3 regions of the Halomonas sp. HL-93 genome follow, and region 1 is predicted to be linked to each of the others. Evidence: riboswitches for the same ligand, from Rfam matches in the RefSeq annotation. Region 1 holds a riboswitch; each other region holds the start of a gene.
What was found. Region 1 has a riboswitch for thiamine pyrophosphate ahead of tenA (thiaminase II). Riboswitches for the same ligand answer to the same signal wherever they lie in the genome.
Positions count from the first base shown of each region.

Region 2: linked by a shared signal. The riboswitch ahead of GA0071314_RS13530 (sodium:solute symporter family transporter) and the one ahead of tenA (thiaminase II) in region 1 are both predicted to bind thiamine pyrophosphate.
Region 3: linked by a shared signal. The riboswitch ahead of thiM (hydroxyethylthiazole kinase) and the one ahead of tenA (thiaminase II) in region 1 are both predicted to bind thiamine pyrophosphate.

Region 1 is NZ_LT593974.1:1,173,486-1,183,202, reverse strand. It holds gene GA0071314_RS05300 (hypothetical protein) at 1-462, opposite strand, end outside; gene GA0071314_RS05295 (IS3 family transposase) at 577-1,581, opposite strand; partial or broken gene GA0071314_RS19735 (transposase) at 1,548-1,697, opposite strand; gene GA0071314_RS05290 (trypsin-like peptidase domain-containing protein) at 1,770-2,600, opposite strand; TPP riboswitch at 2,827-2,985, shown strand; gene tenA (thiaminase II) at 3,076-3,759, shown strand; gene thiC (phosphomethylpyrimidine synthase ThiC) at 3,791-5,695, shown strand; gene GA0071314_RS05275 (hypothetical protein) at 5,865-7,544, shown strand; gene GA0071314_RS05270 (NAD(P)-dependent alcohol dehydrogenase) at 7,653-8,732, opposite strand; gene GA0071314_RS05265 (CsbD family protein) at 8,875-9,060, opposite strand; gene GA0071314_RS05260 (DUF2955 domain-containing protein) at 9,175-9,717, opposite strand, start outside.
Region 2 is NZ_LT593974.1:2,911,906-2,921,622, reverse strand. It holds gene GA0071314_RS13545 (TRAP transporter large permease) at 1-666, shown strand, start outside; gene GA0071314_RS13540 (CoA-acylating methylmalonate-semialdehyde dehydrogenase) at 848-2,347, shown strand; gene GA0071314_RS13535 (hypothetical protein) at 2,422-3,114, opposite strand; TPP riboswitch at 3,328-3,430, shown strand; gene GA0071314_RS13530 (sodium:solute symporter family transporter) at 3,420-4,814, shown strand; gene GA0071314_RS13525 (diguanylate cyclase domain-containing protein) at 4,862-6,277, shown strand; gene GA0071314_RS13520 (magnesium transporter CorA family protein) at 6,303-7,271, shown strand; gene GA0071314_RS13515 (MFS transporter) at 7,245-8,432, opposite strand; gene GA0071314_RS13510 (zinc-binding dehydrogenase) at 8,553-9,717, shown strand, end outside.
Region 3 is NZ_LT593974.1:3,769,015-3,778,731, reverse strand. It holds gene GA0071314_RS17490 (DODA-type extradiol aromatic ring-opening family dioxygenase) at 1-502, opposite strand, end outside; gene GA0071314_RS17485 (DoxX family protein) at 558-959, opposite strand; gene GA0071314_RS17480 (LysR family transcriptional regulator) at 1,053-1,973, opposite strand; gene thiE (thiamine phosphate synthase) at 1,970-2,584, opposite strand; gene thiM (hydroxyethylthiazole kinase) at 2,574-3,383, opposite strand; TPP riboswitch at 3,407-3,503, opposite strand; gene GA0071314_RS17465 (hypothetical protein) at 3,550-3,894, opposite strand; gene gloA (lactoylglutathione lyase) at 4,225-4,758, shown strand; gene GA0071314_RS17455 (DUF6164 family protein) at 4,760-5,122, shown strand; gene GA0071314_RS17450 (cupin domain-containing protein) at 5,114-5,794, opposite strand; gene ampC (class C beta-lactamase) at 5,908-7,080, opposite strand; gene GA0071314_RS17440 (LysR family transcriptional regulator) at 7,225-8,100, shown strand; gene GA0071314_RS17435 (metal ABC transporter solute-binding protein, Zn/Mn family) at 8,125-9,216, opposite strand; gene GA0071314_RS17430 (metal ABC transporter permease) at 9,258-9,717, opposite strand, start outside.

The DNA of each region.
Region 1 (9,717 bases):
CAATATTTTTAGAAGTGCGCCATCCTCGTAGTCAAGAAAATCGAAATCAATGAGCGTCTTGCTACCGTCATCCGGGTCTTGCTTAAGTTCGACTTGGCAGACCTCCCTACTGACAGCGGTCAAACTGATATCCAGTATTCGGACATTGTCCACCGCGATCTGCAGAGGATTTGCGGAAGCAATATCGTTTCGACGAATCGGTTCCGTTCCAAAGTTTGCAAAACGAACGAAACTAACGTGGACGCCCTTTAAACGCTGCTCAGGTTGATCTGTGGGTTTAAAGACGACATAAATGTCATACCCTTTCTCCGGAGTCTTTACGCTAGCGAGAGGAATTGACCCTGAGCGGTGATAGGCCAGTATCTTCTGTCTTCGATTCTGCTTGGCGTAATAGAGCGCGTATACGAGGCCAATAATGGATGCTCCCCCGCTTACTACACCAAATATTTCGATAACCGTCATATTTGTCTACCAATCTACCGGACGCCTGGGCTCAGCCGCCGGCTTGGAGCGGAGCGGAAAACTGGTTGGCTTGAGCCCTTTGATAGCTGTGGAGCTTGCGACGTCACCCCATCTTCAGTAGCACCCGGGTTTAGAGTCAGAAATAACTTTATCGTGTTTTACCACCAGTTGCTCGGCATAGGCTGACGGTGTCAGCCCTCCAAGACTCTTCTTCGGTCTTTCTTCGTTGTACTCCCGCCGCCATGCCTCGATGACAGCCTGGGCGTGTTGAAGGCTGGTGAACCAATGCTCATTTAGGCATTCATCTCGAAAGCGCCCATTGAACGATTCGATGTAGGCGTTTTGGTTGGGTTTTCCAGGTTCGATTAAAAACAGGGCAACGCCACGTAGATGCGCCCATGACAGCATGGCGCGCCCACAGAACTCCTTTCCATTATCCGTACGAATGGCGCTCGGTAGGCCACGTTGTAGGGCCAGGTGATCCAGAATACGTGTTAAAAACAGTCCGCTAATGGCACGTTCAGGCACGATCGCCACGGCTTCATGGGTGGCGTCATCGACAACCGTGAGGCTCTTTATCACTCGTCCGTCTGCCGTCCGGTCAAACACAAAATCCATTGACCAGACCTGATTGGCAGCCCCAGGGCGACCAAGTGGCTTTCGCTCAGACATGGGAACCTTCTTGCGCTTGCGACGCTTCACCTGCAAGCGAGCTTCCGCATACAGACGCTCAACACGCTTGTGATTGACCGGTTCTCCGGCCTGACGCAGCTTCAGGTAGATCATGCCAGCGCCATAGCGGCGATGCCGGTGTGCCAAGGCAACAATGCGTTCACGCAATGTCTCATTGCGGTCAGGGGCCGGCTGGTAGCGCAATGCACTGGCACTCATACGAATGACACGGAGCGCTCTGCGCTCACTCAGGCCACGTGACACCATAAAGCGCACCACGTCTCGGCGTGCCGGGGCGCTCACCACTTTTTTCTCAGCGCCTCGCGAGTGACCTCCATTTCCAGTAGCGACTCTGCGAGCAGCTTTTTCAAGCGTCCATTTTCGGCTTCGAGTTCTTTGAGTCGCTTGGCATCGGGGACGCTCATGCCGCCAAACTTGCTCCGCCATAGATAGTAACTGGCTTCTGAGAAACCGTGCCGACGGCATAGCTCTTTGATGGGCAGCCCCGCTTCGGCTTCGCCCAGGAAACCAATGATCTGTTCTTCGCTGAAACGCTTCTTCATGTCCAATCTCCTTACCCATAGGATCGGACTCTAAAGTGTAGCGCTACTCAATCAGGGGGTGATGTCGCTTGCTCAAGACTCATTACGAAGCCGATTATATGCGCAATTAATTTGAATAAGATCATCTCTCGATTCAATTTCAGCAAGAAAGTCTCTCAATATTTCCATTTTCCAGACGATACCTAAATCAGACTCAGAATTGATTCTACCACTATATATTCCTAAAAAATGTACCATTTCTTTTTTTGCCTGATACTGCTTTCCTTTGTGATCAACTATATCGCCTACTTTAAATCTGGCGATGACCAAAGATCCAGATTGCCCAGGCCGAGCCCGGCAGTCAATTAGGAAACTAGGGAGTTTTTTATAATTTGTATCTGGTTCTGAGGCAATGTAACCAGTTGACCAAATGGCAAAATTTTCATTCATACCAAATGGAAAACCCAATACATGAACTTGATCCGCTATGCGCCACTTATGCCAATCTTCTTTAGTTTCAACGAAGTGATGAATGGCATTACTTATTTCGGATATAGGTACTGCAACCACATCAACTGAAGCTCCAAATTCCGGATGCTCTACCCATACAGGGCACTCCATTTCATTGTCAGCATACAAATCAAATGCATACCAAACAGGTTCATGAGAGCCAATTATCTGAAATCGAATATTATTGGGAATGCCAAGATTTTTATTAAGAGGCTCTCCTGTTTCTTGGTGTCTCCCAGTTATGTTGTGCCTGTTGGTTATGAAAACAGGGCCTTTTTTAGAGTTGATAAAGAATGCTGTACCGGAAGAGAGTTTTGCATTATCGAAGTACATTTCGATATATAAAACTCGCATTGAATTTGTATTTATTTCCCCCGCAATCTCGGGATTATCTAATTTAGTAGATGTGCTCATCGTCATCCTTGTACAGCTAACAGTGATTCTACGCCCCGCAGCAAAACCTTAATGAACGCGACGGTGCCTTGATTAAGATTTTGCAGCCACCTAATTCGACTCTACCCCATTGATTCTTCTGTTAGCAAAGCCAATTTTGGCAGTATACCTAAAATTCGTATCCCGAACGATTCTCCATCTCCCTCCCCTTGCATCTCCCCCACCCGCCTCCTACACTCCACCAACGAACAGCTTGACGGGGTGCCGGTGATATCCGGCTGAGATGGCGCAGGGCGAGCATTTTTTGCTGCCGAGCGCTGGTCCCGCTGAACCTGATCCGGCTAATGTGCTGCTTAACATAACGAGCAGCACGGGTACCGGCGTAGGGATCAAGCGATGGCCATGGCTAGCTCTCTCTTACGATCGCACGCCACCTTCCGCGCCATTTCCTCGATCTCGCCCGCCTGCCTTCCGGATCATTACTACCGGAGGCATCATGGGCTACCGCTTTACTGATCTCACCACCGCCTGCCATAACGATTGGCGCGCCTATATCGAGCACGATTTTGTGCGCCAGTTGGGCAACGCCACGCTGCCTGAAGCGTCGTTTCGCCACTACCTGAAGCAGGACTACCTGTTTTTGATTCACTTCGCCCGTGCCTACGCGCTGGCGGCCTATAAAAGCCCTACCCTTGCCGATCTTCGCCAGGCCCATGAAGGCTTGAAAGCCATTGTGGATGTCGAGTTGGGTCTGCACGTGGGCTTTTGCCAGGCGTGGGGGATTTCCGAACAGGAATTGGAAGCGCTTCCCGAAGCCAGGGCGACGCTTGCCTACACCCGCTATGTATTGGATACCGGCAACCGTGGCGACCTGCTGGATTTACACGTGGCGATGGCCCCCTGCCTGGTGGGCTATGGCGAGATCGCCAACTGGCTAAACGCCCAGCCATCTACTTTACGCGGCGAGCGAAACCCCTATGACGCCTGGATCGCCATGTACGAAGGCGACGAGTTTCAGGCCGCCATGCACGCAGAGCTTGAATGGCTCAATACCCGCTTAGCCGATGTCCCCCCCGCCCGCTTTGCTGAACTCAGCAAAATTTTCCGCGATGCCACCCGCCTGGAAATCGACTTCTGGCAGATGGGCTTAGCGCTGATAGACCAAGACCTGACAGCTTGATGCAGCACGACAACAACCTATGGAGACCGTAATGACTAAGTCCGTCAACAATAGAACCAGTCACTTTTTAGCCGAAACCGCCCAGGTCGATGCCGCCGCCATTGCGCCGCTGCCCGGCTCAAGGAAGGTTTACGTGGAAGGCTCGCGGCCGGATATTCGCGTGCCGTTCCGGGAAATTTCACTGTCGCCGACCAAAACCACCGGCATCGATGAAGAGAACCCGCCGCTGCTGGTGTACGACACCTCCGGCCCCTACACCGACCCAGAGGCTAACAACGATTTACGCAAAGGCTTACCCGCCCTACGCCGGGCCTGGATTGAAGAACGCGATGACACCGAGTTTCTCACCGGCCCCACCTCCGAGTACGGTAACCGCCGCGCCAACGACCCCACCCTTGCCCAGCTGCGCTTTGATTTAACCCGCACTCCACGGCGGGCCAAGCCGGGTAAAAACGTCACTCAGCTTTATTACGCGCGACAGGGCATTATCACCCCAGAAATGGAGTTTATTGCCATTCGCGAAAACCAGCGCCGCCAGGCGTTAGGGTCTGAAGAAGTGGAGCGCATTCTGGGCCACCAGCATAAAGGTCAGAGCTTTGGCGCCAGCCTACCAGAAGAGATCACACCCGAGTTTGTGCGCGATGAAGTAGCCCGCGGGCGGGCGATTATTCCCAATAACATCAACCACCCGGAAAGCGAGCCGATGATTATTGGCCGCAACTTCCTGGTCAAGATCAACGGCAACCTGGGCAACTCCGCGGTGACTTCTTCTATCGAAGAAGAGGTGGACAAGATGACCTGGGGCATCCGCTGGGGCGCGGATACCATCATGGATCTCTCCACGGGGCAAAACATCCACGAAACCCGCGAGTGGATTTTGCGCAACTCGCCGGTGCCCATTGGCACGGTGCCCATCTATCAGGCGCTGGAAAAGGTCAAAGGCGTGGCCGAAGACCTTACCTGGGAAGTGTTCCGCGACACCCTGATTGAGCAGGCGGAACAGGGCGTGGACTATTTCACCATTCACGCGGGCGTACTGTTGCGCTATGTGCCACTCACCGCCAAGCGGGTCACCGGCATAGTCAGCCGCGGCGGCTCGATTATGGCCAAGTGGTGTTTGTACCATCACCAGGAGAGCTTCCTGTACACCCACTTCGAAGACATCTGCGAGATCTGCAAGCAGTACGATGTGGCGTTCTCCTTGGGCGATGGTCTGCGCCCCGGCTCCGTGGCGGATGCCAACGACGAAGCGCAAATGGCGGAGCTGAAAACCCTCGGCGAGCTGACCCATATCGCCTGGAAGCACGATGTGCAGGTGATGATCGAAGGCCCCGGCCACGTGCCCATGCACCTGGTGAAAGAGAACATGGATAAGCAGCTGGAGTACTGCGACGAGGCGCCCTTCTATACCCTCGGCCCACTGGTCACCGATATCGCCCCCGGCTACGACCATATTACCTCGGGCATTGGCGCAGCGATGATCGGTTGGTTTGGCTGTGCGATGCTCTGCTACGTGACGCCCAAGGAGCACCTGGGCCTGCCCAATAAAGACGACGTTAAAACCGGCATCATCACCTACAAGATTGCCGCCCACGCAGCGGACTTGGCCAAGGGCCACCCGGCGGCTCAGCGGCGGGATAATGCGCTTTCCAAGGCGCGGTTTGAGTTCCGCTGGGAAGACCAGTTCAACCTGGGCCTGGACCCGGACACCGCCCGTGAGTACCACGACGAGACCCTGCCCAAGGACTCCGCCAAGGTAGCCCACTTCTGCTCCATGTGCGGGCCGAAGTTCTGCTCCATGAAGATCAGCCAAGAGGTGCGTGACTATGCTAACGAACACGGGCTAAACGGCGATCAGGAAGCGGTGATGAAAGGCATGGAAGAGCAGGCGGAGAAGTTTCGTCAGAAAGGCAGCGAGCTGTATCAGGAGGTGTAACGTAGCGGCCTAGCGATGGAATGTGGCTCTTGAGTCTTAACAAATCTCGAGAGTCACTTTTTACTTAAGGAGAAGGTAATAAAGAAAACTTAGTGTATTATTATCATTTGCTGATTAATTAGATCAATAAACCATCTAAAACCAAAACTATTCAAGGAATGAGTACACGATGAAAACCCAACTTTCCCTGGCGGTTACCCTGGCCCTGGTCAGCGCAGGCCTGCTCAGCGGCTGCAGCGATGATAAAGAGTCAGCCAAGGAGGCATCGACACTGAGTTATATCCCGGCCGATTCTCCCTACTTCATGGCCTCAAGTGACACCATGCCTGAACAGGAGGCCTTTGATCTCTTTCAGCGCATGCAGCCTATGTCGAGTCTTGAGTCTGATCTGGATGAACTGCGCGACACACTGCCCGAGCTAGAAGACGATAAAGTGCAGCATGCGCTGGGGGCGCTGTTAATCGCCATGGGTGAAGAACTGGTAGGTGTTGAATCACTGGAGGATGTGCATGCCCTGGGCCTGAAGATGAGCCCCCAGGTCGCCTTCTATGGGCTGGGCATCCTGCCTGTGTTGCGCATGCAACTGCAGGATGAAGAAGCGTTTCGCGAAACGCTTCAGCGTATCCTGACCAAGGCAGAGATCACTCCCAGCACGGCCACTACCAACGGCACGGACTACTGGGTGCTGACACCTGAGGCACCGGTCAAGGCGATCCTGGCCATTATTGACCAGCAGTTACTGATATCTATCGTGCCGCAGGACGCCAGTGACGAGTTGATGGCGCAGGTACTGGGTAGCGATTTGCCTGACAGTAACCTCGAAGATTCTGGCGCGCTGGCAGAACTTGAGCAGCGCCATGACTTTACCCCTTATGGCGCCGGGGAGGTCGACTTTTCACGCCTGCTTAATGAGCTCAGCTCTCCTTCCCATGCAGGTACTCAGGCATTGATGGACGCCGTTGAGGCAGAGCAATTGGATCTGTCTGCCTGTCAGGCTGATATTGACCGCATCACCAGCCGCTTCCCCGGCCTCGTTATGGGCATGCGTGAGTACAACCAAGACCGCATGGAGATGAATGTCATTCTGGAAACCGATGAAGAGATTGTCAGCGACCTGCGCGCCCTGACGACCCAGGTTCCAGGTCTCGGCAGCACTGACGGTATGGCCAGCATCGGCATGGGCCTGAATTTACCGTTACTGCTTCAGACGGTTCAGCAATATGCTCAGCAAGTGCGTCAGAACCCCTTCAGCTGTGATGAGCTGCAGGACCTGAACAGCGCCTGGAGCGAAATCAACACGGCGATGAACAACCCGGCCACCATGATGATTGGTTCAGCGCTATCAGGTTTGAGGGCTCGCATCGACAGTCTGACAATGACCAATGGCGAACCCAGCGGCAGCGGTATTCTGACCCTTGCCTCCCCGAACCCTATGGGGCTGGTGACTACCGCAAGCGCCTTCGTGCCTGAACTAGGGGCTCTGGAACTTGAACCAGGCGGAGACGCCAAGCAAATCGAAAGCATGATGCTACCTCCAGAAACACCGGCACTGCATGCTGCTATGTCTAACAATGCCATTGCCCTGGGCGCTGACATCAGCGACCCGGCCTCACTGCAGAAAGCGCTGGAAGCCCCTGCTTCAGAGCAAGACCTACTGCTTCATGGTCACCTGACTAGTGAGTTTTATCATTCGCTGGCCGATGTCATGGAGCAGGTTTCTTCCGACGAGGTGTCAGCGTCTGATATTGACGCCGTCAGGCAGTATGCTGATATCTACAAGAATATGGAGTACTGGCTCCGAGTCGATGATGCAGGGGTCGAAATGAGTTTTTCGGCGGAATTGGAATAAGACCTAGCGGCTATTGCCGCCAGCAATAAAACCCGCTGACGGTTATACAGATGACCGTTAGCGGGTTTTTCGTTTAATAGCCTCGTTGTTTTATGCGGTGCCTGATACTCAGGAAACCTCAAGTGCTACTTTCAGCACGCCGTCGCGCTGATGGGAGAAGAGATCATAGGCATCGACGATGTTCTCAAGCGCGTAGCGGTGGGTGACCATGGGGCCAAGATCCAACCGACCGGCGGCGATGATGCTCATCAGCCGACGCATGCGCTCTTTGCCGCCGGGGCACAGCGAGGTAATGATCTTGTGGTCACCCAGGCCCGCGCAGAAGGCACCCAGCGGAATCGTCAGGTCTTCAGAGTAAACGCCGAGGCTGGATAGCGTTCCGCCGGGTTTTAGTACGCGCAGGGCAGACTCGAAGGTCTGCTGCAGGCCGAGGGCTTCGATGGCAACGTCGACACCGCGCCCACCGGTGAGCTTGAGGATTTCATCCACTACGTCGACCTTACGGAAATCCAGCGTTACGTCGGCGCCCATCTGCTTGGCGATAGCCAAGCGTTCATCCACGCCGTCTACCGCAATGATCATCCCTGCGCCTCGCAGCCTCGCCCCCGCCGTCGCGCAAAGGCCAATCGGGCCTTGGGCGAAGACCACTACCGTGTCACCGATTTTGATACCCCCGGCTTCGGCACCGGCAAAGCCGGTCGACATAATATCTGGGCACATCAGCACTTGTTCGTCGGTCAGGCCATCCGGCACCGGCGAGAGATTGGCCTGGGCATCGGGCACCAACAGATATTCTGCCTGTGCGCCGTCGATGGTATTGCCAAAGCGCCAGCCGCCCATCGGCTTGTAGCCGTGGCTATGGTGGCCGCCATCCTGCGAGGCGCAACCGTCCTGGCAGCCATAGGAGGTAAAGCTCGGGCAGATCGCCCCGGCAATCACCCGCTGGCCTTCCTGGTAGCCCTGAACGTTGGCGCCCAGCTTTTCGATAACGCCCACCGGCTCGTGGCCGATGGTCAGGCCGCGCTCCACCGGGTACTCGCCTTTGAGGATATGCACGTCGGTGCCGCAGATCGTCGTCGTGGTCACGCGCATCAAGGCATCATTGGGGCCGATCTCAGGAATGGGTTTGTCATCAATCTCGATGCGGCCGGGCTCGACAAAAATGGCCGCTTTCATCATGGCAGGCATGGCACGTCTCCTCAGTCGGGAAGTCGAAATTCCTCACCATTACGGCACAGAAGGCAACGCGCCATATTGCGCTGGATCAAGCTTCACGGTGTTAAACGTCAACAGGGGGCCGAAGCCCCCTGTTGGTGTCAGTGTTATACGGCTAGCGTTTTTTCTTTTGGTTCTCCTTGGCCTCACCCACGCCTTTTTGGATGCCGCCCTTTGCCTGTTGAGCTTTGCCTTTGGCTTCGGTCTTGCCGCTGCCGGTAGCTTTGCCCGCCGCTTCTTTCACTTTACCGGCAGCCTTGTTGGCAGCGCCTTTTGCTTTGTCTTCTTTACCATTTGCCATGACAAACACCTCTAATCCGTTAGTGGGGTAATACCACGCCTGTAGTGAATGCTTACTTCATGCGTGGGTTAGTCATCAGCGTAGTCGTTATCGGCAAAATTGCCTCAACTTCTTTTAGGCTGCTGCACTAGGTAAGCGTGTAGGCGCAAAGCGATTAAGAATGAAGTGCAAGCACGCCATCACCAACAGCGTCACCAGTAGCGCTACGCTCATTGACGAAAAACGATAGAGCGCGCTGTAAACGAGATCCTGCTGGGGCCCGAGGGACTGGCCAAATAAAATACCCAGCGTGGTTAGCCCGCCAAAGCCAATACCCGAACCGCCGCCTTCCAGAATATGCTCCCTTGCAAACAGCATAAGGCCCAGCCAGTAGAGCAGCATCACCAGTAAAAAATGATGGCTCTGGGTGTACAGCACCAGCTGCATGGCAAGCGCCAGATTGCAGCCCAATAGCGTGCCCACCGCGCGTTTGCCAGCAGATACTTTGGCACCGCCATATCCCAGTGAGAACAGCACCAGAATGGTCGCCATCTGGGCCGACAGCGAGCCCTGCAAATCAAACACCTGGAACACCACAAAGGAGAGCGTCGCGGTGATCCCGCCCATCAGGGTTTCATGGCGAATTTGCGCAGCGGGCTTTGCGCCTCTAGGCGGTGG
Region 2 (9,717 bases), 1.7 Mb from region 1:
CCCAGTCGCCAACAGGCCTTACACGACGCACTTTGGGGGCTGCCCGCGCTGTTGATTCCGGTGATTATCATCGGCGGTATTTTATGGGGGATTGCTACCCCCACCGAGTCAGCGGCGCTGGCCTCCTTGGCGGCGTTAATCATGGGGCGTTTCGTGTACGGCGGCCTGGCTCTTGACCAAATGCCCCAGGTGCTAAAGCGTACGGCGATTAACGCGGGACTGGTGATTATACTGATTGCAGCGGCGGGGGTGTTTGGCTGGGTGGTGGTTTATGAACGACTGCCGCAGATGGCCGCTGCATGGATTGCGGCCCTAACCCACGACCCGTTTGTCTTTTTGCTATTAGTTATCGGTGCACTGCTGTTGGTGGGAATGGTGATTGACGGTATCGCCGCGTTGATTCTAGTGGTGCCCATTCTAATGCCCATTGCAGAAAACCAGTTCGCTATCAGCCCTTATCAATTTGGCGTTGTGGTCTGCTTAACGCTGGTGATGGGGCTGTTAACCCCGCCCGTTGGGGCGGGGCTGTTTATTGCCTCTTCGATGACTGGCGCGCCGCCACTAAAAATCTTCCGCGCACTGCTGCCGTTTTTGCTGGCGACATTAGTAACGCTGGTGCTGTTGGCGTGGCTGCCGTGGCTAACCAACGGGTTAATTAACCGTTAATCTTCGGCAATGAAAGGTGTGGCCACACGCTATTACGCAGGTGGATGTCCGCGCAGTATGGCCATTGGCATGGCAAGGTGGAAAGGCTAATTGACGCCGCGCGATAGTTTCTGTTTACTCAAGGCATGTGAAATTGACGTTTACGTTAACTTGCCAACACAATGATAACAGGAGCTATGCTATGTCCGTTCGCGAAATCCCCATGTATATCGATGGTCAGCCGGTCACCTCTCAAAGCCAGGAGTGGCGCGATGTGGTGAATCCGGCCACCCAGGAAGTCGTGGCCCGTGTGCCTTTCTGCACTGCCGAGGAAGTCGAGCGTGCAGTTGCCAGCGCCAAAACGGCGTTCAAAGAATGGCGTAAAGTGCCGCTGGGCAAACGCATGCGCATCATGCTCAAGCTACAGGCGCTGATTCGCGAGCACACGCCCGAACTGGCGGCGCTGATTACCGAGGAGCACGGCAAAACCCTGCCGGACGCCGAAGGCGAGGTTGGGCGCGGGCTAGAGGTGGTTGAACACGCCTGCTCAATCACGTCGCTACAGCTTGGTGAGTTGGCTGAAAACGCTGCTAACGAAGTCGATGTGTATACCATGCACCAGCCGCTGGGCGTCGGGGCGGGCATTACTGCGTTTAACTTCCCGATTATGCTGCCCTGCTTTATGTTCCCACTGGCGATTGCTACCGGCAATACCTTTGTACTGAAGCCCTCTGAGCAGGACCCAAGCTCGACCATGCGCCTGGTTGAGCTTGCTCATGAAGCGGGCATTCCAGCAGGCGTATTAAACGTGGTCCATGGTGGCCCTGAGGTGGCCAATCAGATTGCCGATCACCAGGATATCAAGGCGTTGTCGTTCATCGGTTCGACCCATGTAGGCTCGCTGCTTTACAACCGCGCTGCCGCGGCGGGTAAACGCATGCAGGCGATGATGGGCGCTAAGAACCATTGCGTGGTGATGCCTGATGCCAACCGCAGCCAGGCGATTGATAGCCTGCTGGGCTCTGCTTTTGGTGCCGCCGGGCAGCGCTGTATGGCCAACTCAGTGGTGGTATTGGTGGGTGAAGCCCGCGAATGGCTGAATGACATTGTCGATGGTGCCCGCAGTATGAAAGTTGGCCCCGGTACCCAGCGCGATGCGGATTTGGGGCCGCTGGTATCTCCCCAAGCCAAAGAGCGGGTCGAGCGGTTAATTACCGCAGGAGAAAAAGAAGGCGCCAAGTTAATGGTCGACGGTCGAGGCTGTTCTGTGGACGGCTATCCGGAGGGTAATTTCGTAGGGCCGACACTGTTTGCCGACGTGACCGCAGAGATGACCGTCTACCGCGAGGAAATCTTTGGGCCAGTGCTCTGCGTGGTGAGCGTGGAAACCCTGGACGACGCCATCGCGTTCATCAACGGCAACCCCAACGGCAACGGTACCTCAATCTTTACCAACTCCGGCTGGGTCGCGCGGCGCTTTGAAACCGATATCGACGTAGGACAAATTGGTATTAACGTGCCGATTCCCGTGCCGGTCGCCTATTTCAGCTTTACCGGCTCGCGTGGGTCGAAGTTGGGTGACCTGGGGCCGAACGGCAAGCAGGCGATTGCCTTCTGGACACAAACTAAAACCGTGACCGCACGCTGGTTCGAACCGGAGAATGTCTCCAGCGGTATTAACAGCACGATTTCACTTAGCTAACGTCACTTGCCTCCTTCCCCTCTGCTTTAGCTGAGGGGAAGGAGGCAGTGTGAGTCTTAAACCTCAGGCAACGGCTAGAAATCGTGAAACAACGGCAGGCTTTCTTCCAGCAGTTGCTCAATGGGATCAAGCTGACTTTCGTGCAGAACCAGTAATGACGGCTCTTCGATAAAGTGCTTGCCAGTCGGCACCAATAGCGCAAATTCTCCCTCTTCAAGATGAAACTCGTGAATCTCGCGCAGTCCGTAAGGTGTGTAGCATTGCGCGCAGCGATACGCTTCGTCCTCGCCGTATACTAAACGGTGGTACATTTTAAACAGCGTATAGAGTGCTAAACCGCCTTCGAAGGCGGGCCAGCGCGCTGGAATCGTGCGCGTCTCTTCGTTTAATGTTTGGCCATCCGCCTCAGCATTGGCGATCGCATCGCTAAGCGGGGACGCCAGCAGGGCGTCGTTATCGGTGGGAAATGCAGCGTTAGTTTTGGAGGCTTGCTGAAAGTCGTTTACCACGCGTTTGAAGTCGGCGACGTTATGAATGGCATAGTCCACATGCTGTAAATCCTCCGGCTCGAAGCTGCCGTTTTCCCAGCCATGAATGACGCGTAGCGTCATCAAGCCGCGCGCCATGGGGCGTGCCAACAGCAAATACAGCATAATGTGAAGGTGTAGCTGTCGTTCGTCGGTATCGTTTTCAAACGCCTTGTAAGGGTCTGCAAACAGTTCGTGTAGCCTGCCCGGCGTATGTTCCTTGGCTTCTGTGTAGCGCATAAACGTTTCCCTTCTCTAGCGAACCGTTTCGCGATTGGCGCACGGTCTTTATCATGTTATTGGGTTACTTACTGAGTATGGCGAGCGGTTGTCAAGATTGAAAGACCTTGTGACGTGAAACGCCGTTTGCCTGCGCGTTATGGCATACTCATGGTGCTTTACGCTGACGCGTTTATCGTTGAGGATAGCGTCCGTTTAGATAATTCTTTCACTCATTGTCGCCAGGGGAGCCCCCAAGGGCTGAGAGTGCGCTTAGCGTTTACCCTGGAACCTGATCCGGATCATACCGGCGGAGGAAGTGCGACATGTCTTACCTAACATCAGCCGTGCTAGCCGCGGCACTCGGTGGTTTTATCCTGCTTGGTCTGCGCGCGCGCTGGGCCGATGGCACGGTCGATGACTATATCACGGCACGTAATTCACAGTCCGGGGCATCTCTTGGGCTGTCGTTTCTCGCGTCCGGCATGGGGGCGTGGATTCTGTTTGCGCCGCCGGAAATCGGTGCGTTTGTGGGGCCTGTGGCGCTGACCGGTTATGCCCTCGGTTCGGCGCTGCCGTTTATCGTATTAGGCCTTTATGGACCCGCTATTCGCCGGGCGTTGCCGGAAGGCAGAAGCATCGCTGAGTTCGCCCAGGCATGCTTTGGTACAAACGTGCGGCGCTGGGTTTCGCTGGTCTCAGTGGCCTATATGGCCTGCTTTTTAGCCGCAGAGCTGACGGCCATTGGCGCGATTACCGCTTTGCTTTCCGATGTGCCGCCCGCCCTGGTGGTACTTGGCGTTGCCTTGAGTACGCTTGCCTATACCGTGCTCGGAGGACTGCGGGCAAGCCTTGCCACCGATCGCTGGCAAGCTTGGCTGCTGGTCGCTTTGTTGCTCATCGTCAGCAGCGTGGCGTACACACACCTGCCCGATATGCCCACGATGTCGTCGATGCCAAAGGTGCCGTTAAGCGACGCGCTGAGCGTGGCGATAACGTTGGTGATCGCCGTCACCGCAGCCAATCTGTTTCACCAAGGTTACTGGCAACGGGTATGGGCCGCGCAGGATTCACAAAGTCTTGGTCGTGGTGCGTGGTTGGGTGGCGGTATGACCATCGCCGTAGTGATGGTGATTGGCGGCTTGGGGATGCTTGCCTCGATCAGCGGGGTTGAGTTGGGTGATCCGCCGATGCCGTTTTTTGCTTTACTGGGTAACGCACCCTCTTGGCTTGCACTATTGGCTCTCGTGCTAGCGGTGACGCTGGTGGCATCGAGCGTGGATACGCTGCAAAATGCGATTGCCTCGTTGATGGTGTCTCAGCATCAGCAGCAGGGCAGATCACTAACCACCGCCCGTTGGCTGACCGTTGCCTTGATGGTGCCGGTGGTTATCATCGCACTACAAGGGCTCTCGGTACTGCGGCTGTTTTTAGTCGCCGACCTACTGTGCGCCGCGATTGTCGTGCCGGTACTGCTGGGGCTATGGCAGCGTATGACAACTGCCGCCGCTATCGGCGGCGGCATCGCTGGATTATTAGGCGCCGTTTTACCCGGCTGGGTCACGACCAGTAGCTTGGAAGCAGGGCTGCTAGCTGCCACTTTCCCCAATGGCATTCCTACGCTTGGGCCTTTTTTGGGGGCGCTATTGGCTTCCTCATTGGTAAGCGTCAGTTGGGCAAAGGTGGCCGGTAACCGTGCGCCTTGGGCAAAGCATGGCTGATCACGTTATGATGGTAGGCTACCGTCTACCATCATGGGTGACAGTCAATGAACTTCCCTATTCTGCCCGATGAAGAGGCTCGTCTGGCAGCCCTTTACGAATTGGCGCTGCTGGATACGCCGGAAGAACCCGCGTTTGATCGGGTGACGCGGCTGGTTACCCAGTTACTGAATGTGCCTACCTCGACCGTCACGCTGATTGACGCGAAACGCCAATGGATTAAATCGCGGGTAGGAACAGAACTTAGTGAAACCTCCCGCGACGTGGCATTTTGCGCTTACACGATTGCGGAAACCGTACCGCTGGTGGTTGAAGATACCCGTGAAGACCCGCGCTTTGCTGATAATCCGCTGGTGACGCAAGCCGATGGCGTACGTTTTTACGCGGGCATCCCGCTACGTACGTCAAAGGGTCTGGCACTAGGGTCGCTGTGTGCCGTGGATACCCGGCCGCGACGACTTAGCGAAGCCCAGCTCGACGCCTTGAAAGACCTGGGGGCGATTGTTACCGACGAAATCCACCTGCGCGAACGGTTCTTATTTGAAAAGCACCGCCGGGAGGCGTCGCAGGCCTCGCTTGAAGCACTGCACCTTGATCTCGAAAACCAGATTGAACGACGCACTCGAGAGCTGAATCTGGTGATCGAGTCGGCCTATGATGCCTACGTCAGTATTGATGACAACGATATTGTTTTAGATTGGAATCGCGCCGCAGCGACGATGTTTGGTTGGTCGCGTAAAGAAGCGTTGGCGCGGCCTATTCAGCAGCTGGTCTTTCCTGACGGGGTGCCTGAAGGCGATCATAAAACGCCCGTTACCTATTACGCCGCCTGTCGTGACGGAAGCCCATTACCGGTAGAAATACGCATCAAGGCACTCGATATTGATGGGAAAAGTCTTCGCAGCTTGTTTCTGCACGATGTCACCGAACGCCTTCAATTGGAGCGCTTGCGCGATCAGCAGGCTCGCGAAGATGTCTTAACCCTGCTGCCCAATCGGCGCGCGCTGGATGAGCGGTTGCCAGAGGCCATGGCGCGTACCCGACGCCAGCAAACCGCGCTTGCCGTGTTGTTTATGGATTTGGATGGTTTTAAAGCCGTTAATGACCTCCACGGCCATAGCGCTGGTGACGGGCTGCTACGTGAGGTTGCCAAGCGCCTCACCGCGGGTGTGCGTGAGACCGACTATGTGGCTCGCTGGGCAGGGGATGAATTTGTTGTATTGCTGGAAAGTGTCGCGTCCGAGGCGGCCGAACGGATTGCCCGGCAGCTCGTCGAAACAATAGAAAAGCCCATTCGACTGGCGGATGTCGAGGTGGACGTTAGCGCCAGTATTGGTGTCGCGCTCTACAAGCCCGGTGTAGATGAAACGGCACAGGAACTGCTCAAGCGCGCTGATGTGGCGATGTATAACGCCAAGCATAATGGCAAAGCACAGGTCTGCATGGCCGACGCGCCCGCGTAACCCTATTCAAATGCCAAGGACGGACATGATTCGTACACTGTTAACCACTCCCGAGGGGGATATACACGAAGGTGGTGAACCGCTTATCGAGCTATGGCGGCAAACGCCGGGTAGCCATATTTGGGTGGACATGCAAGGTGAAAGTCAAGCCAGTGAGCGGCGCCTTTTAGAAGGCTTCGAATGCCATCCAATGGCCATCCAAGATGCTCACAAAGAGCGCCATCCACCGAAAATCGAAGAATTCGAGCACCACACGCTGATCATTTATCGCGGCATCTCGTCGTTTGATGCCCAGTTGAACTTCGTCCCCCAGCAAGTGTGTTTTTTTATCGGTGAACGCTTCCTGTTGACCCTGCATCCAGGGGAGGCATTAAGCATTGAGCGCTTGTTTAACGAACAAGGGCGCGCACTGCTGGCGCATTCGCCCGAGCATGTGGCGCTCAGGGTGATGTACTTGTCGGCCGGGTTTTATATCGACAGCCTGCTGGAATTTGAAGTTGAACTCAGCGACCTGGAAGACGAGTTGCTCGACAACGGTAACGATGTGCTGATGCGTAAAATCATCGCCTACCGGTCGCGGTTGGTAAAAATGCGCCGAATCTTCAGCTATCACAAAGGCATCACCCAAGAGCTAACCGCCTACGACTACGCTCATCTACCCCGCGAAGAGAGCGAAACCCGACACGCGATTACTGATGTAGAAGAACGCTTTGAGCGGCTTTATACCCTAACGCAAATGTACTATGACATTTGCGGCGACTTGGTGAATGGCTACATTTCAATTTCATCACACCAGCTCAATATCACCATGCGGGTGCTCACGGTGATTACCGCCATCTTTGTGCCGCTCACGTTTATTGTCGGTGTCTACGGCATGAATTTCGAATATATTCCGGAGCTTGGCTATCGCTACGGCTATTTCTTTGTTTGGGGGGTAATGCTGGGTATCGGCGGCATGCTGATCTGGCTATTCAAGCGCAAGCACTGGTTTTGAGGCTAGCCAGCGCAAGCGCAGGGCTAACGCCAACAGGCCAATACTCAATAGTAAAAGAAGCCCGCCTAGTAGCGGTGGAAAGGCCTGTGCGCCAAATCGATCCAGCAGCGGGCCCGTGATTGAGGGGATAATCAGTGCGCCGAGACTGGCCGCCATGAAAATGGCCCCCGTAGTGCGCCCGCGTATCTCCATTACATGGTTGCTCAGCGTAAATAAGGTGGGGAAAAACGCTGAAGCGGCTAGGCCGAACAATAGCGCGCCGACACCCAGCGGTAGCCATAGTGCATGCAAAGCGCCGGCGGTCGCCATACCTAACAGTAAACCGCCGACCAGAACCGCCCAGGGCGAAGACCAGCGCAATAGGGGAATAGCCAGAAGTCGGCCCGCCGAGAGGGCAAGCCAGAATAGCGTAGCCAGCAAGGCGGCCTGCGCAGTCGGTGACCCCGATAGTATGCCGTAGGCGGTAATCCATCCCGCAAAGGTGATTTCGAGACCCACATACAGCGCAAACAGCAGCATGAGTAGCCCCAGCAACAGCGGGTCACGGTGTTTGATGACGCGCGATGTGCCGGGTTCATTATGAGCGTGTGGTTTCACAGGACTCGCGTATCGAGTAATAGGGACAATCACCATCAATAAACAGCTCGCGACGACCCAAAACGCCCACTGAAACTGTCCCGTTATCGCTAGTGCGACCATGATGACCAACGGGGTAAGCATATTGCCCACCCCAAAGCAGAAATGCAGTGCGCTAACGTTTGGCCCCGACGATTCTTTATGTAGCCACAACAGCAGCGTATTGCCCCCCGCGTTGAGCGACACCTCAGCAAAACCCAGCACCCCCAACATGGCGGTCAACAGCGCAAGCGATGGGCTAAAAGGTGTCAGTAACAGCCCTAGTACACCGACTAACGCCATACCGAATAGCACACGATGGCCGCTAGCGTGGTCGATGAGTACACCGGTGATCAAGGCTCCGGCCATGTTTCCCAGGGCGCGAGCGGTAAACAGCACGGCAATCTGGCTCATGCTGGACTCGGTCATGGCGGCGAAATGAGGTAGCGCAGGACCAAGCAAGCCACCCATTAAGCCAATCGCCACAAAAAGTGCAAAGTAGCGCCAAGTGAGGTCGCGATGGTAGGGCGATGAAAAACGCAGCATGCACCATCCTTGGACGTCTTTTATTTATACTCAGCGTAGCCTGCTTGAGACGGCGCGAAAGTTTGATATGGTCGTAGTATGTTCATCATGCCTTTCTTTCATTACTAAAGGAGTCCGCAAATGGCTGACTCAGTTGCTAGCGTAACGCCGCCGACCATGGCGGCCATGCTGTTAACCGGGCACGGTGGTGTCGAGAAGCTTGAGTACCGCCAGGACGTGGCGACCCCTAAACCCCAGGCGGGCCAGGTGTTGGTGCAGGTTACCGCGACGGCAAAAAACAATACCGATCGCAAAGCCCGTGAAGGGTTGTACCCCACCAAAGATAAAGGCGATGTGACCTCATTTGCGATGGGCGGCGAGCCGACGCTGACGTTCCCGCGTATTCAAGGAGCCGATGTGGCTGGCCACATCGTGGCGGTAGGCGAGGGGGTTGACGCCTCGCGGATTGGTGAGCGGGGGCTTTTGGATTTTAATCTGTATGCCGATGATCGCCGCGATATCAACCTGACACCCGATTACTACGGCCATGGGGCAGATGGCGGCTATGCCGAGTACATCGCCGTGCCCTCGGATCAGTTTCATCACGTACCCAACCCGGATCTACACGATGCTGAGCTTGCCGCCATGGGGATGTGCTCTTACCAAACGGCTTACCACATGATGACGTCCGCTAGCATAGCAGCTGGTGAGCGCGTGCTAGTCAGCGGTGCCAGCGGCGGTGTTGGCACCGCGCTGATTCAGCTGTGCCGCGTTGTGGGGGCGATTCCCTATGCCGTCAGCCAGCCCGATAAAGTCGATGCGCTACTCGCTTTGGGTGCCGAGGCGGTGATTGACCGGGGTGATCTGCCGACCTTTGTGGATCGCGTCCTGGCAACGACCGGTGGCCAGCCCATCGATGCAGTGATGGACCTGGTCGGCGGCGACATGACTAATTTGTTTATCGACACCATGATTGTCGATATGCAGCACCGTAAAAGCTATCCGCGGCTCTCCATTGCTGGCGCCAGCGGCGGCAATCTCAGCGAAATGATGTGGACGCGCATTTACCTTTATCAGGTGCAGATCTTTGGCGTGTCCCACGGCACACGGGAAGAGGCCGAGCAACTGATCGCCTGGATTCGCAACGGCGATTTGAAGCCTGTTTTACACGCTGCGTTCAAGCTGTCCGAATTACATGACGCCGAACGCTATTTTGTTAATCGCGATAGCAACTACCTAGGTAAAATTGTCATTGTTCCGGACAGCCAGTGGCAAACCCACGGTGTGCCGTTTGCCCTTAACGCAC
Region 3 (9,717 bases), 1.5 Mb from region 1:
TGTCCGGCGGCATGATTTCATACAGGTTGTGGGTCAGGCTGCCCGAGCCGATTACCAGGATGCCCTCATCGCGCAGCGCCGACAGCCGTTCACCCAGCGTCACGAGCGCTGCATTGCTCCAGCGTACGGGAAGCGACAGCGACACAACCGGCACATTGGCGTCAGGAAACATCAACGAAAGGGGCACCCAGGCGCCGTGATCCAGGCCGCGTTCGACCCGCTCGGCGTCGAGCAGCCTGGCCAGTCGCTCTGCCAGCTCAGGGTCGCCGGGAGCCGGATACCGACAGTCGAAAAGCGCCTGAGGGAAGCCGCCAAAATCATGAATCGTCTCCGGCTTGGCGCTGACGCTGACTTTGAGCGCGGTGCTCTCCCAATGGGCCGACACCACGATCACTGCCTTGGGGGAAAGCCGCTTGCCCAGCCCGCGCAGAAACGCGTGGGCTGGCGTCTTATTCAGGGCCAGCATGGGCGAACCATGGGAAATAAACAGGCTAGGTAACATGGGGAAACTCCATCGTGGGCCGACACCAGCAACCAGGCCAGTGCCAGCGTCAAGCTTATGCCAATCGGCGGTTCAACACCCAGCTGCCACTGCCCAGGCCTGCCTGAACGAGCAGCGCAATCGCCCAGAATACCGGAAACTCCCAGCCACCGCCGGGGTTGGAGAACACCCAGCCATTGCCAAGGTGTGCCCAAACAGCGCCGAGCAGTACCGGCACCAGGGCCAGGCTCACCCAGCGGGTATACACGCCGAGCACCAGGGCGATGCCGCCGCCCACTTCCGCAGCGATGGTCAAATAGGCCATGAAACCGGGTAAACCCAGCGACTCGAAGTAGGCAACGGTGCCGGGTAGGGTGAATACAAAGACTTTCATCAGGCCGTGGGCCAGGGCCATCACGCCCAGGCTGATGCGCAGCAGGGCAGTGGTGTGAAGGGGTAGGGTAGACGAAGGGGTCATGGCGGTCTCTCTCGTGGTAGTAGGCATCACGCGGGATGCGATGGCACCACTATACGACCGCGCGAGGGGTTGATAATCCCTTGGCCAGGCACTTCACTGTTGCGCAACAGGCGACAATCCCATTTCCGTTTCCCACGACGGTGGGTCGCCCCAGGCGTCCGCCAGTACCTCGATGAAATGCGCCACCTTGGCGGGTAGGTGGCGCCTGGCGGGATACAGGGCGTGAATCTCCAGCAGCGTCGGTGGCGCCTCCAGGAAAATCGGCACCAACCGCCCGTTGGCGATGCTCTCGGGCAGCAGAAAGCTGGGCTGCTGGGCAATGCCCAGGCCTGCCTCGGCGGCCTGGGTCAGCATATCGCCGTTGTTGCTCTCGAGCGGCCCCGAGACGGCCAGCGTTTGTTTGCCGACGTACCAGTGGCCGCTGTTCTGGCCGCTGCGATAACGCAGGCAGCGATGTTGCGAGAGATCTTCAATGCGCGTAGGCGTGCCGTGCTGCGCCAGATACTCAGGTGAGGCGCAAAACACCAGCTGACAGCGGGTAAGGCGCTTTGCAATCAGGCTGGAGTCGGGCAGGCTGCCAATCCGGATGGCCAGATCGTAGCCTTCCTCCAGCAGGTCTACCCGGCGATCGTTCAGATCCAGGCGGACGTCGAGGCCGGGGTGCGCCTGCATGAACCGGGCGACCTGTGGCGCGAGGTAGCGGGTGCCGAAGCTCATGGGGCCGTTGATGCGCAGCCACCCGCTGACGGTACAGGTGCCGCTGCTCACTTCAGCGGCGGCTTCTTCCAGAGCAAGCAGGATACCCTGCGCCCGGGCCAGGTAACGCTCGCCGGCCTCGGTAAGGTGCAGCCGCCGCGTGGTGCGCTGAATCAATCGGGCGCCCAGCGCTTCTTCCAGTGCCATGACCTGTCGAGATACCCGCGTTCGTGAGAGATCAAGCGCTTCAGCGGCGCGGGTGTAGCTACCCAGCTCAGCGACTTTGACGAAAGCCTTGATGTCATCTAGATGGTTCATTGTTCGCTAAACGCCAGCGCCGCCTGGCGCGGATCAGGCTGACCGCAGATCGCCGAGATGACCGCCAGCCCATGGGCACCGGCGCGCCGCACGGCGCTTGAGTGGCTGGCATTGAGCCCGCCGATGGCCACGCTGGGTAGCGGGCAGGCATTGACCAGGGAGGCAAGGCCGCCAAAGCCGATGGGCTGGGCGTGGTCCTGTTTGCTAGGCGTGGCAAACACCGGCCCGATGCCCACGTAATCAAGCAGGTCGGTGGGTACTGCCTGAAGCTGCTCCACGGTATTGATCGAAAGTCCCAGTATGGCATCCGGCCCCATTGCCAGGCGTGCCTGGTGCACGGCCGTATCGCTTTGCCCGACGTGCAGCCCATCCGCCTGGCTTGCCAGCGCCACCTTGAGGCGGTCATTAATAATCAGTGGCACCCCGCTGCCCGCCAGCACGGCTTTCAAGCGCCGTGCCTGGTCGATCATGTCGGCGTCACTGGCATGCTTATCGCGTAGTTGTACAATGCTAACGCCGCCGCTGACGGCTTCGCGGACGGTGTTCTCAAGCCCATGGCGCTGACACAGCGTTGCATCGGTGACCAAATAGAGCGACAGATCAAGCGGCATGCGACACCTCCCGCTGGGCGAACTGGCTGAGTTCGTCCGGGGTGAGTTGGTACAGTGCATCCAAGAAGGCAACGTAAAAACTTCCCGGCCCCTTAGTTATAGCCCCTGCGCGTTGACCGGCCAGGGCAAAGCACGCCATTGCTGCACTGCTGGCGTCCAGCGGCGCGTTGGGGGTTGCTGCGACAAACGCCGCCACCAAGGCGCTAAGCCCACAGCCTAGCGTTGTAACTCGGGGCATCATTGGGTGGCCGCCGTTGATGATGTAGCACTTGTCGCCATCGGTAATCACGTCCCGCTCCCCGGTCATGGCGACCACACAGCGATACTGCTCGGCTAGAGCCATGGCGGCTGCCAGGGCATCCTCGGTAGCGGCGGTCGCATCGACGCCGCGGCCCTGGTGGTTTAATCCATTGAGCGCAAGTATTTCGGAGGCATTGGCGCGAATAACGCTGGGTTGGTGGTTCAATAGTGCTGTGCAGACGGTCTGGCGATAGCCGGTGGCACCAACGGCCACTGGGTCCAGAATCCAAGGGATGCTACAGGCATTCGCGGTCTTTGCGGCGATAAGCATGGCATCGGCCCAAGGAGCTGAAAGGGTTCCGATATTAATCGAGAGCGCACCAGCTAGCTGGGTAAACTCTGCCACCTCTTCTTGGGCATGTAGCATGGCGGGGGAGGCGCCAGCGGCAAGCAACACATTGGCGCTGCTGTTCATCGCCACATAGTTGGTAATGCAATGGACTAGCGGAGTGCTAGCATGAAGTTTTGCGAGGGAGTCACCAAGTGGGGGTAGCGTCATAGCATCCTCCCGACGGGGGAGGTGGCAAGCGCGCCACGACTCCCTACGCCGGTATTAGCCGGTTCAGGTTATGAGGGTGCGTCTCAGCCCGTTGTGTCACGAGCGCCCCTGTCGTGTTGATACTATCTTCGGGTTGAGCCGGTCTGTAAAGCCCTGGCAGCGACATCTAGCGAAACGAGATGCGTGTTCCGTAGGTGAGCATTTCATCAGGTGTCATGGCTTTTCCCTCAACGCCAATCATTTCGTCGCCGCATTGATCAGCAAACGTCAGGATGCCGTGGGTTAAGCCTAATTCACCCAGTGTATCGCGGATTTCACCAGTGCCCAGGAAAGTGCTGACGTGTCCTTCGGCATTGGATAAATCGGAGACACCGTTGGCATGGTGAAAACGGACTTTATAGATACCGTCCATGGATTCCACTTCCACAATTGGCGAAAAACCGTTGCGGAGCGCTTGGGAAAGCTGCTTCAACGTGATGTGATCGCCAAGGGTCATATCAATCGAGGTCATTACCGGCTCCTGATGGACGCGCTCAGTTAGACATTACCTAGCGTCTTGTATAACGACATAATTAAAGCGTAGGACGTTTGCATAGGATTTCCACAACAAGACGCGTTGGAAGCCGGTTTTGGGGGCGTGGTAGCACGGGGTGGGCGGTGCACTCAGTACATTGAGCTCACGGGGCATAAGGCCTCTTGTCCAGGGTTGGTAATTTGTCAGATTGCCCTCATGATGAAGCGATAGATACTGAAATTGGGCAGTCATAAGGGTAAATAGAGACATTGTGCAGAGTCTCTGCAGGCTTATACAAAGTAACCGATACGTCAAAGGAGATAGCGCATGCCGTTTCAAGGTGAACAGCATCCAGGAGTGATACCTGCCCCTAGGCAGACCCAAGGCTTCCGCCTGAACCACACCATGTTGCGGGTCAAGGACCCCGAGCAGGCGCTGTCGTTTTATTCCCGGGTGTTTGGCATGCAGGTGATGCGTCGGCTCGATTTCGAGGAAATGCAGTTCTCGCTTTACTTCCTTGCGAACCTCGAAGGCGGCGAAGACGTACCAGAAGAGACCGAGGCGCGCACCGCCTGGACGTTTAGCCAGAAGGGTCTTCTAGAGCTGACCCACAACTGGGGAACAGAAAACCAGGACGACTTTGCCTACCACGATGGCAACGCCGAACCGCAAGGCTTTGGTCATATTTGCTTTAGCGTACCCGATTTAGTCGCCGCACAGGCATGGTTCGACGAGCACGACGTGACGTTTGTCAAACGGGCCGATCAGGGCAAAATGAAGGATGTGATTTTCGTCAAAGACCCGGATGGCTACTGGATCGAAGTGATCCAAGCGGACCTGATGGCCGGTAAGGGCGAATAGTATGGCACATCTGCTTTTCCGCCTGCGCCACGTAACCGACGAAGAGGCAATGGAAGTGCGTCAGTTACTCGATGCCCACGGCATGGACATCTACGAGACGCAGGCGGGCTTCTTTCGGCTGGGTGTCGATGCGATTTGGCTGCGTGATAAACGCCAGCTTGAGGATGCCCAGGCGCTGCTGGCCGAGTACCAAACCGAGCGCCAGACGCGCGCCAGGCAGGAACATCATGACGCGCTAGCGCGCGGCGATGCGCCAACTCTATGGCAGCGCTTCACTGCCCACCCCGTGCAAGTCACGCTGGTGGGCGTGGCCATCGTTATACTGATTGCGCTAACGCTGCTGCCCTTTCTCGCTTTAGGCTGATTCGGCCTGAGCGGGCGGCAAGTGACCGCGTTTGAGATATAGCTGCACCCCGTCGGTTCCGGCAGTGAGTGTCAGTGCCATGCCGCTGGGATAACGGCACCAGCTACCCGCTGTGTATTCACCGTCGCCGTCGCTCAACGTACCTTCCAGAACGAAAAACTCCAACCCACCGGTTAGCACCGGATAGCTGATGGCTTGCTCTGCCTCCCAGTGCTCCAGGCTGACGCGTTCTTGTTTAAACGTGTGCAACATTTTATAGGCGATGCCCGGTCGGCGGTCGGGCTGCCAGGGCAAGCGATGGGCGGGCACCGCCAGTTGTAACTCATCGTTAGGGTCAAACTGATGGAGCTTGACCAGAATCAGCGCGCCTTCATCGCCAATCTGCGGCGTATGGCCCGTACCGATAGGGTTGCGCAGATAGCTACCGGCGGCGTAGCGGCCATGCTCGTCGGCAAAGACGCCCTCCAGCACTAAAATCTCTTCACCGCCACCGTGGATATGGCGGTCAAACTGGCTGTTGGGGGCGTAGCGAACAAGGCTCGTGGCGCGCGCCACTTCATCGCCAATACGGTCAAGCATCATCCGTTCGACGCCAGCGCTGGGCGAGGCCACCCAGCGGTAATCTTCCGGTGTCACACAGGCAAAGCGGGTAAAGTCGGCGTTTAAACGCATGGGGCTGACTCTTGCAGGCAATGGAAGTGGTGCTAGTCTCCTTATCGCTGCGCAAAAATGCAACTTTCGCATATTCCGCCCCTTTGCTCAGCGCCATTGCTCAGCGCCATTGCTCAGGGCTCGTCGGTTAGCGCGGTAAAGATATGGTGCGCTGCCTCGATGCGCGCCTGATTGGGGTAGTTGCGGTTTGCCAGCATCACAATACCGATCTGCTCGCTGGGCACAAAGGCCACGTAGCCGCCAAAGCCATTGGTCGATCCGGTCTTGTTGTAGAGTGCCTCTTGCCTGGGGGGCAGCGGTGGGCTTAGGCGGTTGACTGGGTTGGCTTCGAGTATCATCTCAAGCGAATTGCCTTGTTCAAGCGCATCAAGTGCGACCGGATAGGCGTAGCTTTCCCAGCCCAACCCTTGGGTCATATCACCGACCTCAAGGTAACCGGTCCGCGTGGTTTCCATGGCTTGGCTCAGTGATTCATCAAGCTCTGCGCTGTCCATATTGGCTTCCACAAACGTCAGCACGTCTGCCGCTGTTGATTTCAACCCGTAGGCTTGGGCATCCAACACGCCTGGATTCACCCTGATCGGTTCATCCTCTTTCGAATAACCGTAGGCATAGCTCGCCATCTGATCGTCAGGAACCTGGTAATAGCTATGATCAAGGCCCAGCGGAGTCAATATCCGCTCTTCCATCAGCGTATTAAATGGCTTGCCCAGGCTTTGCGCGGCGAGATAACCGAAAAGCCCTATGCTCGGGTTGGAATAGAGCCGGTGGCTGCCAGGTGCGGATTTCGGCTGCCATTGGCGATAGTAGTCGACCATCGACTCTTCACTTTGTACCTCTTCCGGAAATTGCAGGGGGAGTTCGCCCGCCGTGTAAGTACCCAGTTCCAGCAGCGTAATATCATCAAAGGCGCTGCCTTCAAGGGTGGGCAGGTGGCGGCTGGCCGGGTCAGAAAGCGAAAGGGCGTCACTGGACTGCGCGTGGGCCGCCAGCGTCGCGGTGAATATCTTGCTGACGGAGCCAAGCTCGAACAGCGTCTCTTCGGTCACCGGTGTCTGTGCTTCCAGGTCGGCGACACCATAATTAAAATAATGCTGTTGGCCATCAATGCTAAGCGCAACGGTCATCCCTGGGATATCATGTTCAGCCATCAGGGATTCGATAGTGCTGTTGACTAGCGCCTCCACGTCTTCACTATGGGGCGCGGCTAACGCCCACCCTGGGCAGCTTAAAAGGAGCGATCCTGTCATGATAACCCGCGTTTTTGCTGCTAATATCTTACCCATACTGAAACCTTGTTCCGTGAGTGAAGTAAAGAATGCGCTGTCGCTCGCCCCGCGAAGGCGTGGCAAAGCGTTAATTTACGACCTGCGGGGTGAGCTAACAAACAGTTATATTTTGTACGAGCCATTAGAAAAATTGGGGGCTGCGTGGCGCGTTCTTACTTGCCGCTGAAGGCTTTACGCGCCTTTGAGGCGTCGGCGAGGCATCTGAGTTTTACGCGCGCAGCAGACGAGCTGTGCGTGACCCAGGCCGCGGTTAGCCATCAGGTTAAGCTCCTCGAAGCCCAACTGAAGGTGCCACTGTTCAAACGGTTGCCCCGAGGCTTAATGCTCACCCAAGAGGGCGAGCGACTTTTGCCGGTGCTCAAGAGTTCGTTCGACCAGATTACCCACACGCTAGACCGGGTGGGGGAGAGCAGTTATCGGGACGTATTAAACGTTGGCGTGGTGGGAACCTTTGCGGTTGGCTGGCTGCTACCCAGGCTGGATGATTTTCAGCAACAGTATCCGTTTGTCGACTTGCGCCTTTCTACCCACAATAACCGGGCAGATATTGCAGCCGAAGGGCTCGACTTCGCAATCCGTTATGGGACAGGTGCCTGGCACGGCATTGCAGCGCAGCCCCTGATGCCGGTATCGCTATCGGTCATGTGTATCCCTACTATTGCTGCCCGCCTCGAAACGCCTGTCGATCTATTGGGCGAGACGTGGTTGCGTTCCTATCGCGCCGACGAGTGGGCAGAGTGGTTAGCGGCCGCAGGGCTGCCAAACAGCTATCCAATGACCAAGAGTATTGTGTTTGACTCTTCCATCGCCATGGTAGAAGCGGCATTACAAGGGGCAGGAGTGGCGCTGGCGCCAACATCGATGTTTACCCGTCAACTAAGCAGTGGCGCCCTGGTACAGCCTTTCGACGCCACTGTCCGCCTGGGAGGCTATTGGCTGACGCGGTTGCAAACACGCCCGGAAACCCGCGCAATGGCGTCTTTCCGAGCGTGGCTGCTAAAGGCGAGCAATGCCTGAGCCGCGTTGATTGCCCCGGCCCGGCTAGTGGCTATGCTCGCTGTGGTCGTGGTCGTGGTCGTGGTCGTGGTCGTGGTCGTGGTCGTGGTCGTGGTCGTGGTCGTGGTCGTCATGCTCGTGATCGTCATGACCCGGTTCAGCCAGCGCATCGTGAAGCGTTTCGGCATTGTGGCGCATCATGCCTAAGTAAGTACTTGCTTCGCCTTCGCTGCTTAGTGCATCCGCATACAGCGTGCCTGCTACGCTAAGTCCGGTTTCTTCCGCCAGTTGATCCAGCACCGACTGATTGGTCATGTTTTCATGGAACAGGGCTTCGACGTTTTCTTCTTCAATGACGTCGATCAACTCAGCCATGCTGGCACCGCTTGGATCGGCTTCGGTCGAGAGCCCTACCGGAGAGAGAAAACGCACGCCGTAGGCATCGGCAAAATAACCAAACGAGTCGTGGCCGGTGATCACACTGGTAGACGCCGGAATCTCTTCAATCAGCGCACGGATCTCGTCGTCGGCTTTCTCTATCTCGGCCAGATAGCGCTCGGCGTTTTCCTCATAGGTCTCGCGGTTGTCGCCATCGGCTTCAATCAATCCATCGCGGATGTTCTCGACGTAGGTTTCGGCGCGGGCCAAGTCCTGCCACGCATGTGGATCGTCATCGCCGTGAACGTGTTCGTCCTCGTGGCTGTGATCGTCATGCCCATGATCGTGATCATGGTCGTCGTGAGCGTGATCGTCATCACCGTGGTCGTGATCGCTATGCTCATCTTGGCTGGAGCGAGCCAGTGGCTCAATGCCCTCAGTCGCCGTCACTAATGCCCCGGTGTAATCGCTGGAGTCGATCAGGCGCTCCATCCAGCCCTCAAACAGCAGCCCGTTGAACACCACCAGGTCCGCATCGGCTAGCGCCCGCGCGTCGCCAGGGCTTGGGGTATAGACGTGGGCATCGCCGTCAGGGCCGACCAGCGAGCTCACTTCGACGTGCTCACCGCCCACCTGTTCGACCATATCGGCCAGAATCGAAAAACTGGTGACTACCTGTACGCGTTCGGATGCCATGGCGGCGGGTAACGCCAGCAGGGCTGATACGCCAACCAGCCAGCGAGAGGGGTGCAATCTCATTTAAGCGCTCCTAAAAGGGTCAATCGGGCCATGCCCGAGGATTAATGGCTCGGCTCTGCAGACAGCGGTGCGGTTTTGCGCCGCCATCTGGCTGCCAAACTGTGATAACGGCCGAATAAGGCAGAGAGCAGATAGCCACTACCGGCCAATAGAATAATGCTGGGGCCTGACGGAATATCGAGGTGGAACGACAGCAGTAATCCCCCGGTGCTGGCAATCATCGCAAACGCCACGGCAATACCGATCAGGCCTTCCAGCCGCTTACTCCAGAAGCGCGCCGATGTAGCGGGCAGCATCATCAAACCCACCGCCATCAACGTGCCCAGGGTTTGAAACCCAGCGGTGAGATTGAGCACCAGCAGGCCCAAAAACACGCTGTGTACCCAGCCGCTGCGGCGGCTCTGGCCGCGCAAAAACAACGGGTCCAGGCATTCCACTACCATTGCACGGAAAATCACCGCCAGGGTTAGCACGATCAGCGTGCTGATCCCGGCGATAAGC